4 regions of the Acetoanaerobium noterae genome follow, and region 3 is predicted to be linked to each of the others. Evidence: riboswitches for the same ligand, from Rfam matches in the RefSeq annotation. Region 3 holds a riboswitch; each other region holds the start of a gene.
The links. Region 3 has a riboswitch for S-adenosylmethionine ahead of B5X47_RS00980 (methionine ABC transporter ATP-binding protein). Riboswitches for the same ligand answer to the same signal wherever they lie in the genome.
Positions count from the first base shown of each region.

Region 1: linked by a shared signal. The riboswitch ahead of metK (methionine adenosyltransferase) and the one ahead of B5X47_RS00980 (methionine ABC transporter ATP-binding protein) in region 3 are both predicted to bind S-adenosylmethionine.
Region 2: linked by a shared signal. The riboswitch ahead of B5X47_RS03645 (O-acetylhomoserine aminocarboxypropyltransferase/cysteine synthase family protein) and the one ahead of B5X47_RS00980 (methionine ABC transporter ATP-binding protein) in region 3 are both predicted to bind S-adenosylmethionine.
Region 4: linked by a shared signal. The riboswitch ahead of B5X47_RS04495 (homocysteine S-methyltransferase family protein) and the one ahead of B5X47_RS00980 (methionine ABC transporter ATP-binding protein) in region 3 are both predicted to bind S-adenosylmethionine.

Region 1 covers NZ_FUYN01000010.1:7,697-10,862, reverse strand. The annotation lists gene B5X47_RS12935 (phosphodiester glycosidase family protein) at 1-1,056, shown strand, start outside; SAM riboswitch class I at 1,162-1,267, shown strand; gene metK (methionine adenosyltransferase) at 1,416-2,600, shown strand; gene recD2 (SF1B family DNA helicase RecD2) at 2,764-3,166, shown strand, end outside.
Region 2 covers NZ_FUYN01000001.1:724,470-727,635, reverse strand. The annotation lists gene B5X47_RS03650 (ClC family H(+)/Cl(-) exchange transporter) at 111-1,670, shown strand; SAM riboswitch class I at 1,766-1,868, shown strand; gene B5X47_RS03645 (O-acetylhomoserine aminocarboxypropyltransferase/cysteine synthase family protein) at 1,991-3,166, shown strand, end outside.
Region 3 covers NZ_FUYN01000001.1:204,933-208,098, reverse strand. The annotation lists gene B5X47_RS00995 (NUDIX hydrolase) at 1-51, shown strand, start outside; gene whiA (DNA-binding protein WhiA) at 53-1,006, shown strand; gene B5X47_RS00985 (HPr family phosphocarrier protein) at 1,009-1,275, shown strand; SAM riboswitch class I at 1,371-1,478, shown strand; gene B5X47_RS00980 (methionine ABC transporter ATP-binding protein) at 1,665-2,648, shown strand; gene B5X47_RS00975 (methionine ABC transporter permease) at 2,650-3,166, shown strand, end outside.
Region 4 covers NZ_FUYN01000002.1:173,616-176,781, reverse strand. The annotation lists gene B5X47_RS04495 (homocysteine S-methyltransferase family protein) at 1-1,624, opposite strand, end outside; SAM riboswitch class I at 1,821-1,924, opposite strand; gene B5X47_RS04490 (GIY-YIG nuclease family protein) at 1,925-2,212, opposite strand; gene B5X47_RS04485 (TfoX/Sxy family protein) at 2,225-2,482, opposite strand; T-box leader at 2,817-3,040, shown strand; gene B5X47_RS04480 (argininosuccinate synthase) at 3,093-3,166, shown strand, end outside.

The DNA.
Region 1 (3,166 bases), on a different contig from region 3:
ATAGGAATGGATGAAAAAGATATGCAAGCGTATATGAAAGCACTAGGTGCAAAGGATGCTATGATGCTAGATGGAGGAGGGTCCACACAGCTGATGGCAGACGGGAAAATTCAAAATACTATGGCATCTGCAGAAAGGTCACTTGTTAATGGGCTTACTATAAAAAATACTGCGCCAAAAGGTAGTATTTCTCAGATTGAAATTTCTGTGCTAAATGAAACTATCTTCCAAGGAGACAAGGTAGAGCTTGCTATAAGAGCTTTTGATGCTTCCAAAAATCCTATAGATATAACTACTCCTAGCTTTCAGGTTTTTGGAGAAGGCATATCAGGAAACTTTGATGGTAGATATTTCACTCCTACTTCATCAGGAAGTGGAAATATAGTAGCTTCATATGGAGGAGTTACTGGAAAAATTCCTGTAGAAATACTTAAGAAAAATGCACCTGATTCAAAAATGGTTCAGACTCTTCCCGCTTCAGGAACAGCAGCAGTATTTGGAAGCATGTCAGGTGGAGAGAGCATAATAGATCAGGCATTTAAGGCAAAGCTTGCTAGCTCAGCTAGCGCAAACCAAGCTGTAATGACTCTAGGTGCTGCGGATAACGCATTTTTAGGAGCGGTGTCAGCCCCAAAGGAAGCCTTTAATGGGGCATATAAATATAAAACCGCTGGAAACACAACATTTATTAGCGTAGACAACAGAAATGGCGGAGTATACAAGGTAAAAGGTCAATGGGACTATTTAAAAGGACTAATGTCAAAGAGTGCTGGGAATGTAGTTATAGTGCTTCAAGGCAGTGACAAGTCAGCAGATAGCATAGACCAAAATGCATTTGACAAAATCATTCAAAAAGAAGCAAAGACTAAGAATGTATATGTTGTATATTCAGGAAAGAGTTTTTCCTCTAGAGTAGATGGAAACGTAAGCTATATCAGTGTAGTAGACTATGCATCTATGCCAAAATCTAATATATATCAAGATATAAAATACCTTCAGTTTGCTGAAGCAGATGGAAAATTGGTATATGGATTCAAGCCTGTGCTTACTCCATAAAACTGATACAAAAATAGTAAAAAATATTTTTCAAAAACATATTGACATATGGTTTTCGCTAATATAAAATAAAATCCGTTGCACAATAAATGAATAAATTCTTGAACCTTATCAAGAGAGGTGGAGGGACTGGCCCTGTGAAACCCGGCAACCAGCACAGCAATGTGAGATGGTGCCAATTCCTGCGAGATATATTCTTGGCAGATGAGGTAACTTTAGTAGTTAAGCCTCTTCTGCGTATGTGTATGAAGAGGCTTTTTAATGCAAAAAAGTCTACATTATGTACGATGTGCCACCTTGGCATATACAAGTGATACGGTTTACAGCATTTAATGCTAGAGATGAGGAGGATTTATTAAATGAGAAGATTATTTACATCAGAATCTGTTACTGAGGGCCATCCAGATAAAATCTGTGACCAAATTTCAGATTCAATCCTAGACGCCCTATTAGTTCAAGACCCTAACTCACGTGTGGCGTGTGAGACAGCAGTTACTACAGGTCTTGTTATGGTAATTGGAGAAATAACTACAAACGCATACGTAGATATCCAAAAAGTAGTAAGAGAGACAGTTAAGGAAATCGGATACGATAGAGCAAAATATGGATTTGACTGCGAAACATGCGCAGTAATCAATGCTATAGACGAGCAAAGTGCAGACATCGCTATGGGTGTAGACGAAGCCCTAGAGCACAAAGAAGGAACTATGAAAGATGAAGTAGAAGCAGTAGGAGCTGGAGACCAAGGTATGATGTTTGGGTTTGCTTGTGACGAGACTCCAGAGTTCATGCCACTTCCTATTTCACTAGCTCACAAGCTAGCTAAAAGACTTTCAGATGTAAGAAAAGACAAGACTCTTGATTACTTAAGACCAGATGGAAAAACTCAAGTAACAGTAGAGTATGAAGATGACAAACCAGTAAGAATAGACACTATAGTAATCTCTACTCAGCACAACCCAGAAGTAACTAGAGAGCAAATCGAAAAAGACTTAATCGAAAACGTAATTAAGCCAATAGTAGATAGCAAGTTACTTGATGAAAACACTAAGTACCTTATCAACCCTACAGGAAGATTCGTAATCGGAGGACCTCAAGGAGATTCAGGACTTACAGGAAGAAAAATCATCGTAGATACTTACGGCGGATACGCTAGACACGGTGGAGGAGCTTTCTCAGGTAAAGACTCTACAAAGGTAGACCGCTCTGCAGCATACGCAGCTAGATGGGTTGCGAAAAACGTAGTAGCAGCAGGACTTGCTAAGAAATGCGAGATTCAGTTAGCTTATGCAATCGGTGTAGCTGAGCCTGTATCAGTACTAGTTGATACATTTGGAACAGGCATTATAGCTGATGAGAAGATTTCTGAAATCATTTCTAAAAACTTTGATCTTCGCCCAGGAGCTATAATTAGAGACCTAGGACTTAGAAGACCGATATTTAAGCAAACAGCAGCTTACGGACACTTTGGAAGAACAGATGTAAGCCTTCCTTGGGAAGAGCTAAACAAAGTAGACGACATTAAAAAAGACGCGGGACTATAAAGATATAATAAATTCAGTAATTTAAACGATAATAAGTTGTTTATGGAACTCAAAAGCTTATAAAAACAAAGGATTAGTACTCAGGGAAATCTGGATACTAATCCTTTTTTCATATCGTATGTTATAATAAATCATATTCAAAATACATTTGGAGTGTATGCTTATGCCTATAGAATTAAAAGGAAAAATTTCAGATATAATATTTCAAAACGATGAAAATGGCTACACTATAGCAAACCTAATCAGCGATGAGCTAGGAGAAGTTACAGTGGTAGGCTGTATGCCATCTGTCAGAGAGCTCGACAATATAAAGGTCAGTGGAGAGTGGAAGACTCACGATATATATGGCAGACAGTTTGGCGTTATGAGCTTTACTCATATGGCTATAGATTCGCTAGATGGAATCATAGCTTACCTAGCATCTGGAACGATAGAAGGCATAGGTCTTAAAATGGCACATAAAATCACAGATAAATTCGGGATAAAAGCTATAGAAATCCTAGAAACTAATCCTAATAGATACTTAGAAATAGAAGGCATAGGCAGAAAGAAACTCGATAAAATGA
Region 2 (3,166 bases), 520 kb from region 3:
ATATGTATTGATTAGTTATTTTATTAATAGCAATTTAGAATTTGAAATAATTGTTTCCTAGGTATAGAATAAAGAAGGTTACAAGTTTTTCGTGAAATGGAGGAATGATGTTGAAAAATAATTATACTATTTTGGTAAGTCATAATAATGAAAAAATGTTTATTTTATTTAAAAGTATAGTGGTTGGCTTAGCGGCAGGAGGAGTTTCAGTTCTTTACAGAATCACACTAACAAATGCAGAAACAATCTCTAATTTTACATATACTTTTTTGAATCAAAATTTCATGTTTCTCCCTATTACTTTTTTATTCTTAATTGGAATGGGATATTTTGTAGGGTATTTAGTTGATAAAAATAAAATGATTTCAGGAAGTGGAATACCTCAGTTAGAAGGAATTCTAAAAGGATATTTTAAATCACGTAAGTCTTGGATGCACACACTAATATCAAAGTTTGTAGGAGGTGCTATTGCTATAGTAGCAGGTTTATCTTTAGGTAGAGAAGGTCCTTCTATTCAGTTAGGAGCATGTATAGCTGAAGGGGTTGGAAATAAAATTGGAAAAGGTAGACTAGAAAAAAGAATACTTATGGCTAGTGGAGCGAGTGCGGGATTAGCAGCAGCATTTAATGCACCTATGGCAGGTGTGATTTTTGCCTTAGAAGAAATTTTTAAGTATTTTTCTCCAATCATTTTACTATCGACTATTTCTGCTGCAGTAACTGCAGACTTTATTTCGAAAAAAGTTTTTGGTATGAATCCAGTTTTTAATTTTCCAGTAAGCCAAACAGTACCACTTAATGGATACTTAATGCTTATATTTTTAGGAATTGTTTTGGGGATTTCTGGAGCTATCTATAATTATACTTTATTTAAAACTCAAAAATTTTATAAAAAATTAACTTTTCTTAATATAAGAACAAAAATAATAATTCCTTTTATTCTAGCAGGATTTCTAGGTTTAGTTTTTCCACTTGCAACAGGAGGAGGCCATAAGATTATAGAATATCTAAATCTTAAAAATGGTATTAGTTTTCTTGTTTTAATCTTAATAGTTAAATTTATTTTTTCGATGTTAAGTTTTGCATCAGGAGCTCCTGGTGGTATATTTTTTCCTTTACTTATTTTAGGTGCAACTATTGGAAGTATCTTTGGACATGTAATGATAGGAAATGGAATTTTTGATGAGAGTCTTTTTAATAATTTTATTATCCTTGCTATGGCTGGATATTTTACGGCTATTGTAAGAGCACCTATAACTGGTATAGTTTTAATAATGGAAATGACAGGTTCTTTCAACCATTTGCTTTCACTCACAGTTGTTTCAATTACAGCATATATAGTGGCAGAGCTTTTAAATAGTCCTCCAGTATATGATAAATTACTTGATAATTTAATAGTTCAAGAACATCCAGAAGATGAGAAAGAACATATTAATAAAATTCTTGTAGAAATAATAGTTCAGCATGACTCTGTTTTTGAAAATTCTTTGGTAAAAGATTTACATTGGCCAGGAAAATCTCTTCTCGTCGCTATAAAAAGAGGAGAAGTAGAACTTATTCCAAAAGGAGATACTAAAATTATGGTGGGAGATTATTTGGTTGTATTAACAGATATTAATTGTGAGTCTAAAATAAGAGAAAAATTAGAAAAATTGAATTTACGCCCTTAGAAAAAAGTGACTGAAGCTAACGATTTAATAATTTAAAAAAATACTTGCAATTTATCCTAGAACAGTGTATTATAAAAATCAAACTTAATAAAAGTTGCTTATCAAGATTGGTGGAGGGACTGGCCCTACGAAACCAGGCAAGGGTTTTATATAAAACCGAGTGCTAATTCCAGCAGACAATAGTCTGAGAGATAAGTGTAGCCTACAAGTCTATTTTTGTATTTAGATTTGTTGATTTTATTTATTTAAAATCATAAAGCCGCACTTTGTGCGGCTTTTTTAATTTCTCAGACTCTCAATATGAAAAGGAGAGGATATTAATGAAGAATTACAGTGTAGAAACTCAGTGTGTACAGGCAGGCTATGAACCAAAAAGTGGAGAGCCAAGAGTAGCTCCTATAGTGCAGTCAACTACTTACAAGTACGATGATGCAGATCAGGTTGCAGCTTTATTTGATTTATCAGCAGTAGGACATATGTATTCCAGAATCAGTAATCCAACTGTAGAGGTTTTGGAAAAAAAGCTGGCTGTTTTAGAAGGTGGAGTAGGAGCTCTTGGGGTTGCTTCAGGTCAATCAGCAAATTTCTTTGCTATTTTTACTTTGTGTAGCGCTGGGGATAATTTTATCTGCCTTTCAAATCTATACGGTGGAACCCATACGTTGTTTACTTCTACTTTAAAGCGTATGGGGATTGAGGCAACTATACTTCCATGCACAATAGAGCCTAAAGAGATTGCAAAACATGTAAATTCTAAAACAAAGCTGCTATTTGCAGAAACGTTAGGAAATCCTGGTGTAGAGGTACTTGATATAGAGGCTTTTGCAAAAGCCGCACATGATAATAAATTGGCATTTGTTGTGGACAATACCTTTGCTACACCTTATTTATGCAGACCGATAGAGCATGGAGCTGATATAGTTACTCATTCTGCTACAAAGTATCTAGATGGTCATGCAACTAGTCTAGGTGGCGTGATAGTAGACAGCGGTAATTTTGATTGGAACAATGGGAACTTTGATTGCCTTACTCAGCCAGACCCGGCATATCATGGGCTTAGCTATACAGAGGCTTTTGGAAACCAAGCCTTCATAGTAAAGGCAAGAGCATCGCTTCTTAGAGATTTAGGCTCTACGATGAGTCCCAATAATGCATTTTTAATTAATTTAGGAACAGAAACCTTGGCTCTTAGAATGCAAAGACACAGTGACAATGCTCTAGAGGTTGCGAAGTTTCTTCAAAGCCTAGATGAGGTTGCATGGGTCAACTATCCAAAGCTAGAAGGTTCCAAAGACTACAAGCTTGCTGAAAAATATCTTCCTAAAGGCGCTTCTGGAGTTATATCATTTGGAGTGAAGGGCGGAGTAGACAAAGCCAAGCTATTTATAAATTCTGTCAAGCTAGCGAGCCTTGTAGTTCATGTAGGAGATTTAAGAACACATGTGCTTCATCCAGCTAGTATGACGCATAGACAGTTAAGTGAAGAGCAGCAGATC
Region 3 (3,166 bases):
GTTGCATTAGATGAAATTAACAAAAAATCATATAATAACTCAGGTGATTAAAGTGTCATTTTCAACTCAAGTTAAAAACGAGCTTTCAAGGATTATTCCTGAAGATAAGAATGTTAGAATCGCTGAATTAGCTGCCCTAATTCGCATGAGCGGAAGCCTGCAGCTAATGGGCTACAATAAATTGTCATTCAAGGTTGTTACTGAAAATGCTGCAATTGCAAGAAAAGTTTTTTCTTTGCTAAAAATGTGTTTTAATATTCATGTAGAAATACAGGTTAAGAAAAATAAGAATTTAAAAAAGAACAATACATATTTCTTGTTTGTATCATATGAACAAGGGGCAAATGATATATTAGTAGAAATAGGTATACTAAAAAAAGACGGTAAGGATTATACTATACAAAGTGACATTCCTGAATCCTTCATCTCTGATGAAAAATCAAAGCGTGCATATATTAGAGGAGCTTTTCTAGGTGGGGGATCGATTTCAGATCCAGAAAAGACATATCATATGGAATTTGTTACTGTAGATGACGAGCTAAGTACCTACATAAGAAATTTACTAAACACATATGATTTTAATGCTAAAATAGTACCTAGAAAGAACACCTACGTAGTATATATCAAAGAAAGCAATAATATATCAGATTTACTTAACATAATGGGAGCACATAATGCTCTATTTCAGCTAGAGGACGTTAAGATTATGAAGCAGATGAGAAATGACGTAAATAGGATTGTCAACTGTGAGACAGCAAACCTTACTAAGACAGTAAATGCATCTATGAGACAGATAGAGGCTATAAACTATATTATAAATACAGTAGGTATAGACTACCTTCCAGAAAGTCTTCAGGAAATAGCAGAGCTAAGAGTAGAATATGAAGATTTAAGCCTTAAGGAACTAGGCGAAATGCTAGATAAACCACTTGGAAAATCAGGTGTTAATCATAGATTAAAAAAAATAGAAGATATTGCAAACGAACTAAAAGAAGGGAGAAAGTAAAAATGATAACAAAGGAACTTACAATAAAAAATGAAATAGGATTACATGCAAGACCTGCAGCTCTCTTTGTTCAGACTGCAAACAAATTCTTATCAGATATAATGATAAAAAAAGCAGGAAAAACTGTAAACGCAAAGTCAATAATGGGAGTTATGGCTATGGGGATATCTAAAGGTGAGATGATAGAAATAATAATAGATGGCCCAGATGAGGAAAACGCTATCTCTGCCATAGAGGACCTTATCAACGTAAAATTACTAGAGTCATAATATAAAAAAATAAAAAAAATATAGATTAATAGTGTTGACAAACGATATTAATCTATATATAATTCATATTATTCTAAACGATATAAAACAACTGAATCTTATCCAGAGAGGTGGAGGGACTGGCCCTACGAAACCCGGCAACCAGCTGCATTGCAGCATTGGTGCTAATTCCTGAGGTATTATTACATACCTAAAGATAAGAGATAACTGAAATCTTAGTTTATTAATCTCTTTCTTTGTGAAAGAGATTTTTTTATTTTCAAAAAAATTTCTTATATTCATAAGCAATTTTGATTGGATTAAGGTGTGGAGTTTTTATTTGTTTAGAAGTGGATTAGTCGACAAAATCCGATTTGCAATTTAATTATCAAAAATTAAGGAGGCTAAAATTGATTGACATTAGAAATCTATCAAAGGTATATAGTGATTCCAAAACACCCATAATTGCTCTGGATAATATAAACATTCAGATTGATAAAGGAGAGATATATGGAATCGTAGGGCTAAGTGGAGCTGGAAAGTCTTCGCTTGTCAGATGTATTAACAGAATAGAAGAGCCAACAAGTGGCGAAATTTATATAGATAAAATAAATATAATGGATTTAAATCAAAAGGATTTAAGGAAAACCAGAAAAAAGATTTCGATGATTTTTCAAGGGTTTAATTTGTTAAATAGCAAAACTGTATATGAAAATATAGCATTTCCTCTAAAACTAGATAAGCTTCCAAAATCTGAGATAAATGCTAGAGTAAATGAATTACTAAGCTGGGTTGAGCTTTCAGACAAAGCAAATGCTTATCCTTCACAGCTCAGCGGAGGACAAAAACAAAGAGTTGCTATTGCTAGAGCTCTAGCTAGCAAACCAGATATTTTATTATCGGATGAAGCCACTTCAGCTCTTGACCCTAAAACTACAAATCAAATATTAAGTATGCTTAAAAGGATTAATAAAGAAATGAATATAACTATAGTAGTTATTACTCATGAGATGGAGGTAGTAAAAAGTATCTGCGATAAAACAGTGGTGCTTGAAAATGGAAGGATTATAGCTCAAGGAAATACTATTGATATTTTTTCAAATAAAGATAATTGTAGCCCAGATATATTTTCTAAAGAAGAGTCTTTAGATTATAAAGAGCATTATAAGGGAGAGCTATTAAAGCTTAGCTTTGTGGGAGAGAATGCTAAAAATCCAATAATATCAAATCTCGTAAAGAAGTTTGATTTAGAGCTAAATATTATTTCAGGCAACATTGAATATATACAGGAAAAGCCACTTGGAACTTTGATTGTGGAATTAAAGCGCCATGGTAATCTAAGAACAATTATAGATTATTTAAATAATCACGATGTTCGGGCAGAGGTGTTATAAAATGATTGAACTATTAGATTTACTCATACCATCAATTAATGAAACACTATATATGGTATTTATATCAACTGTATTTACGGTTATTCTTGGACTACCCCTAGGAATACTTCTAGTGATAACAAGAGAAGACAGTGTACTACCAAACAGCAAAATTTATAATAGCTTGTCAATTCTTATAAATATCACAAGGTCAATACCATTTGTAATTTTAATGATATTTATAATTCCTTTTACTAGGCTAGTTGTTGGGAGCTCAATTGGAACGAATGCAGCAATAGTGCCTTTAGTGGTAGCGGCTATTCCTTTCTTCGCAAGACTAGTAGAAGGCTCGATTTTAGAAGTCAATCCCGGTGTAATTGAAGCTGGGGTATCAATGGGAGCATCCCCACTTGAAATAGTATTAAAAATATTAATTCCAGAAGCAATGCCTTCGCTTGTATTAAATGTCACCGTGACAATAATAAATATTATAGGCTATAGTGCAATGGCTGGAGCTGTAGGTGGTGGAGGACTAGGAT
Region 4 (3,166 bases), on a different contig from region 3:
TTTCCACTATACCTTTTGAACTAGCACTTGCAATTACCATGGAAAGTCCACTTCCTATTAGCATAGAAAGCAAGGTTTGATTTAATCTATCTCTATTTTTCATGCCATAAGAAACATTGCTAAGCCCAAGAGAGGTCTTTATTCCTTTATTTGATAACTGCCTTACAATCTCTACTGTATCAAGTGGCGATATGCTGTAGGTTTTATTTGTAAAAAGCAGTGGGTCTATATAGATATCCTCAGCCTTTATTCCTTCACTTAGGAGTCTGCTCTGAAGCTTTTCTGCTATTTCTACAGTTTCAGCTATGGTAGTTGGCAGGATTTCATTTTCTATGCATAGTCCTATCACACTAGCACCATATTTTTTTGCAAGAAGAAGGATTTCTCTTAATTCCTTTTCGTCCAAAGCAACTGAGTTTATAAGAGCCTTTCCTGCATAATTTTTAAGGGCCTCTTCTATTATTTCAGGCTCCTTTGAATCTATGCAAAGTACAAAATCAGAATTTAACTGTCCACTTATAACTAGCTCCCTTGCTAATGCTTTTTTATCTGCTCCCTCTGCATTGACATTGATATCAATTACATCTGCACCTTTTAAGCACTGCTCTGATATAACGCTTGTAAGTCCTTTTATATCAAACTCTTCCATATACTGCTTTACAGATTTTCTTGCATGAGGATTAATGGCTTCTCCAATTAAAATAAATGCTTCTGAAGAAACTACCTTGCCCTTTGAAGCAAGATATCCATGAGAATTAGTTTTATTCTCCTTATTATTTTTTACTTCTATGCTATCCGCTAACCTTCTTAGCTCTTTAGTAAACTCAGGAGTAGACCCACAGCAAGAGCCTATATATCCCATATTAAGCTCAAAATATGGCTTCATTTGATTTGCAAATTCACTAGCTGACATGCTATAAACTACATCTTCTCCTACAATCTCAGGCATCCCTGCATTTGGCTGAGCAATAAGCTTTACACTGGTATACTTTTCTATCTCTGCAAGTAGCTCAAGTATATCCTTTGGTCCTTTTGAGCAGTTTATTCCTATGGCATCCACTCCTAGAGCATCTAAAATAACTCCTTGGGCAGCTGGTGATACTCCAGTCAAGGTATAGATGCTGTCATAGGTCATAGAGGCGAGTATAGGAATTTTTATAGTGTGCTTCTTAAAAATATCCTTTAAGGCTATTATTCCTGCTCTTAGCTCTGCTATATCACTAAAGGTTTCAAAGATTATATAATCAGGCTGAGATATCGTTATAGCTTCAAGCTGTCTGTAAAATATCTCGTACATTTCTTCAAAGCTCACATCCCCTACAGGCTTTACAAATTCACCTGTAGGTCCTACAGAAAAAGCTGTCTCTTTGCCTGTAGTTTTAGCTAAATTTATTCCTGCAACGTTAATCTCAATTACTTTATCCTCAAGGTCATAGCTTTTTAGCTTAAGAGGATTTGCTCCAAAGGTATTGGTTGTAATTATATCTGCTCCATTATCTGCATATTCTTTATGTATTTGCTTGATTACTTCGGCTTGAGTTAGGTTTAGCTCCTCAGGGCATTCAAAACATATACTTTTGCTAATAAGCTGACTTCCAAATCCACCATCGAATATTTTTATCATTGCTCTCTCCTTCTTTAACTAAATAATAAACTATCCATTAAAGCATTCTAGATTTCTAATGGGGAACCATTGTCATATTCACAATAAAATCTAGCCCATTATTAAGAATATGGATATCTCATAGTTCAATAAAATATTTTTTGCTTTTTAAAAACAAAAAAGCTTTCTCAAAGAGAAAGCCTAAGTTATAAGTTTTCTCTTATCTTCCTGCTACGCAGTTGGATTTAGCACCTTTTCAGTCTGGGCTGAAGGTTGCTGAGACTTCACAGGGCCATATCCCTCCGTCTCTCTCGATAAGAATCATACTATTGAGTTTTTAATTAATGCTTCTTTTTGAAGCTTTGAGAGTTTTTTTATACTGCACTCTCTTTTCATTGCACTGCTTTTTGTATCGTGCCTTTCCACATAAACCAAGCTAACTGGAAGCCTTGCTCTAGTGTACTTTGATGCTGTTCCTTCACAGTGAAGTTTAAACCTCATATCGATATCCACCGTGTATCCAGTGTACAAGCTGTTATCTTTACATCTTAGCATATATACATAAAACTGCCTAATATTTTTTTGTAGTAATTCTTCTTGTTTTTTCATTTAATCCCAGCTTTACTTTTTTTCTGAGTCTGCAAATCTCTTTAAATCAGCTTTGATATCGTCTGCCAGATCATGCCATCTTATCCCTTGTATAGCTCCTTCTAATGCATACAGGGTGTTAATGCAGGCATCTATATCATGCTCTTTTAATATCACATATGCAGATTTTGAACCTAGCTTTCTCAACTCCATAGGAGTAGTTATCCCTGCATTTATTAATCGTTGCTCTAGTGTTGGTCCTATGTTTTCCATATCTGATAGCTTGCTCATATTACTCTCCCCTTTTAATATATACTCTATTCATTCTATATATTTATTAATCTACCAAAATTTAATACCTCATATAATAAATCATCTACTTACTAAAAATATATATAATTTAAATTATATTAAACAAAATTTGCTCAATTGTAAACAAAAACTTTAACTTTTGTAAAAATATTTTAAAAAATTTTTAAGCTTTAGGAAAATGTTTTTCATAATAATTTCATGGTTATTCCCCGATTATTTATATATAAAAATAATTTTTTAAAACATAAAAATATATTTTTTGATGTTGACAAGTAAAAATTAAATCCCTATAATCAGAAAAAAACAAGTATATGCATATCCAGTGATGGGAAAAGTAAGCTAAGAGATGACTCCAGCGAGTCGGCACAGAGTGGAAGGCCGACAGTCTCACCTTAACCGAACAAGGGACCCTGAGGATGCCTTTTGAAATCAAAGTATGAAGGCACGGCTGTCGCCGTTAACGATATCGAGTGAATTGTATTAGTGCACAAATACAATTAATTAGAGTGGTACCGCGGATATAAATCCGTCTCTTTGTAATACGAAGAGGCGGATTTTTTTAATTTCTAAAATAATGGAGGAAAATATAATGAAAACAAATAATATAACTAAAAAAGATAAAATAGTACTTGCTTACTCTGGTGGACTTGACACTTCTATAAT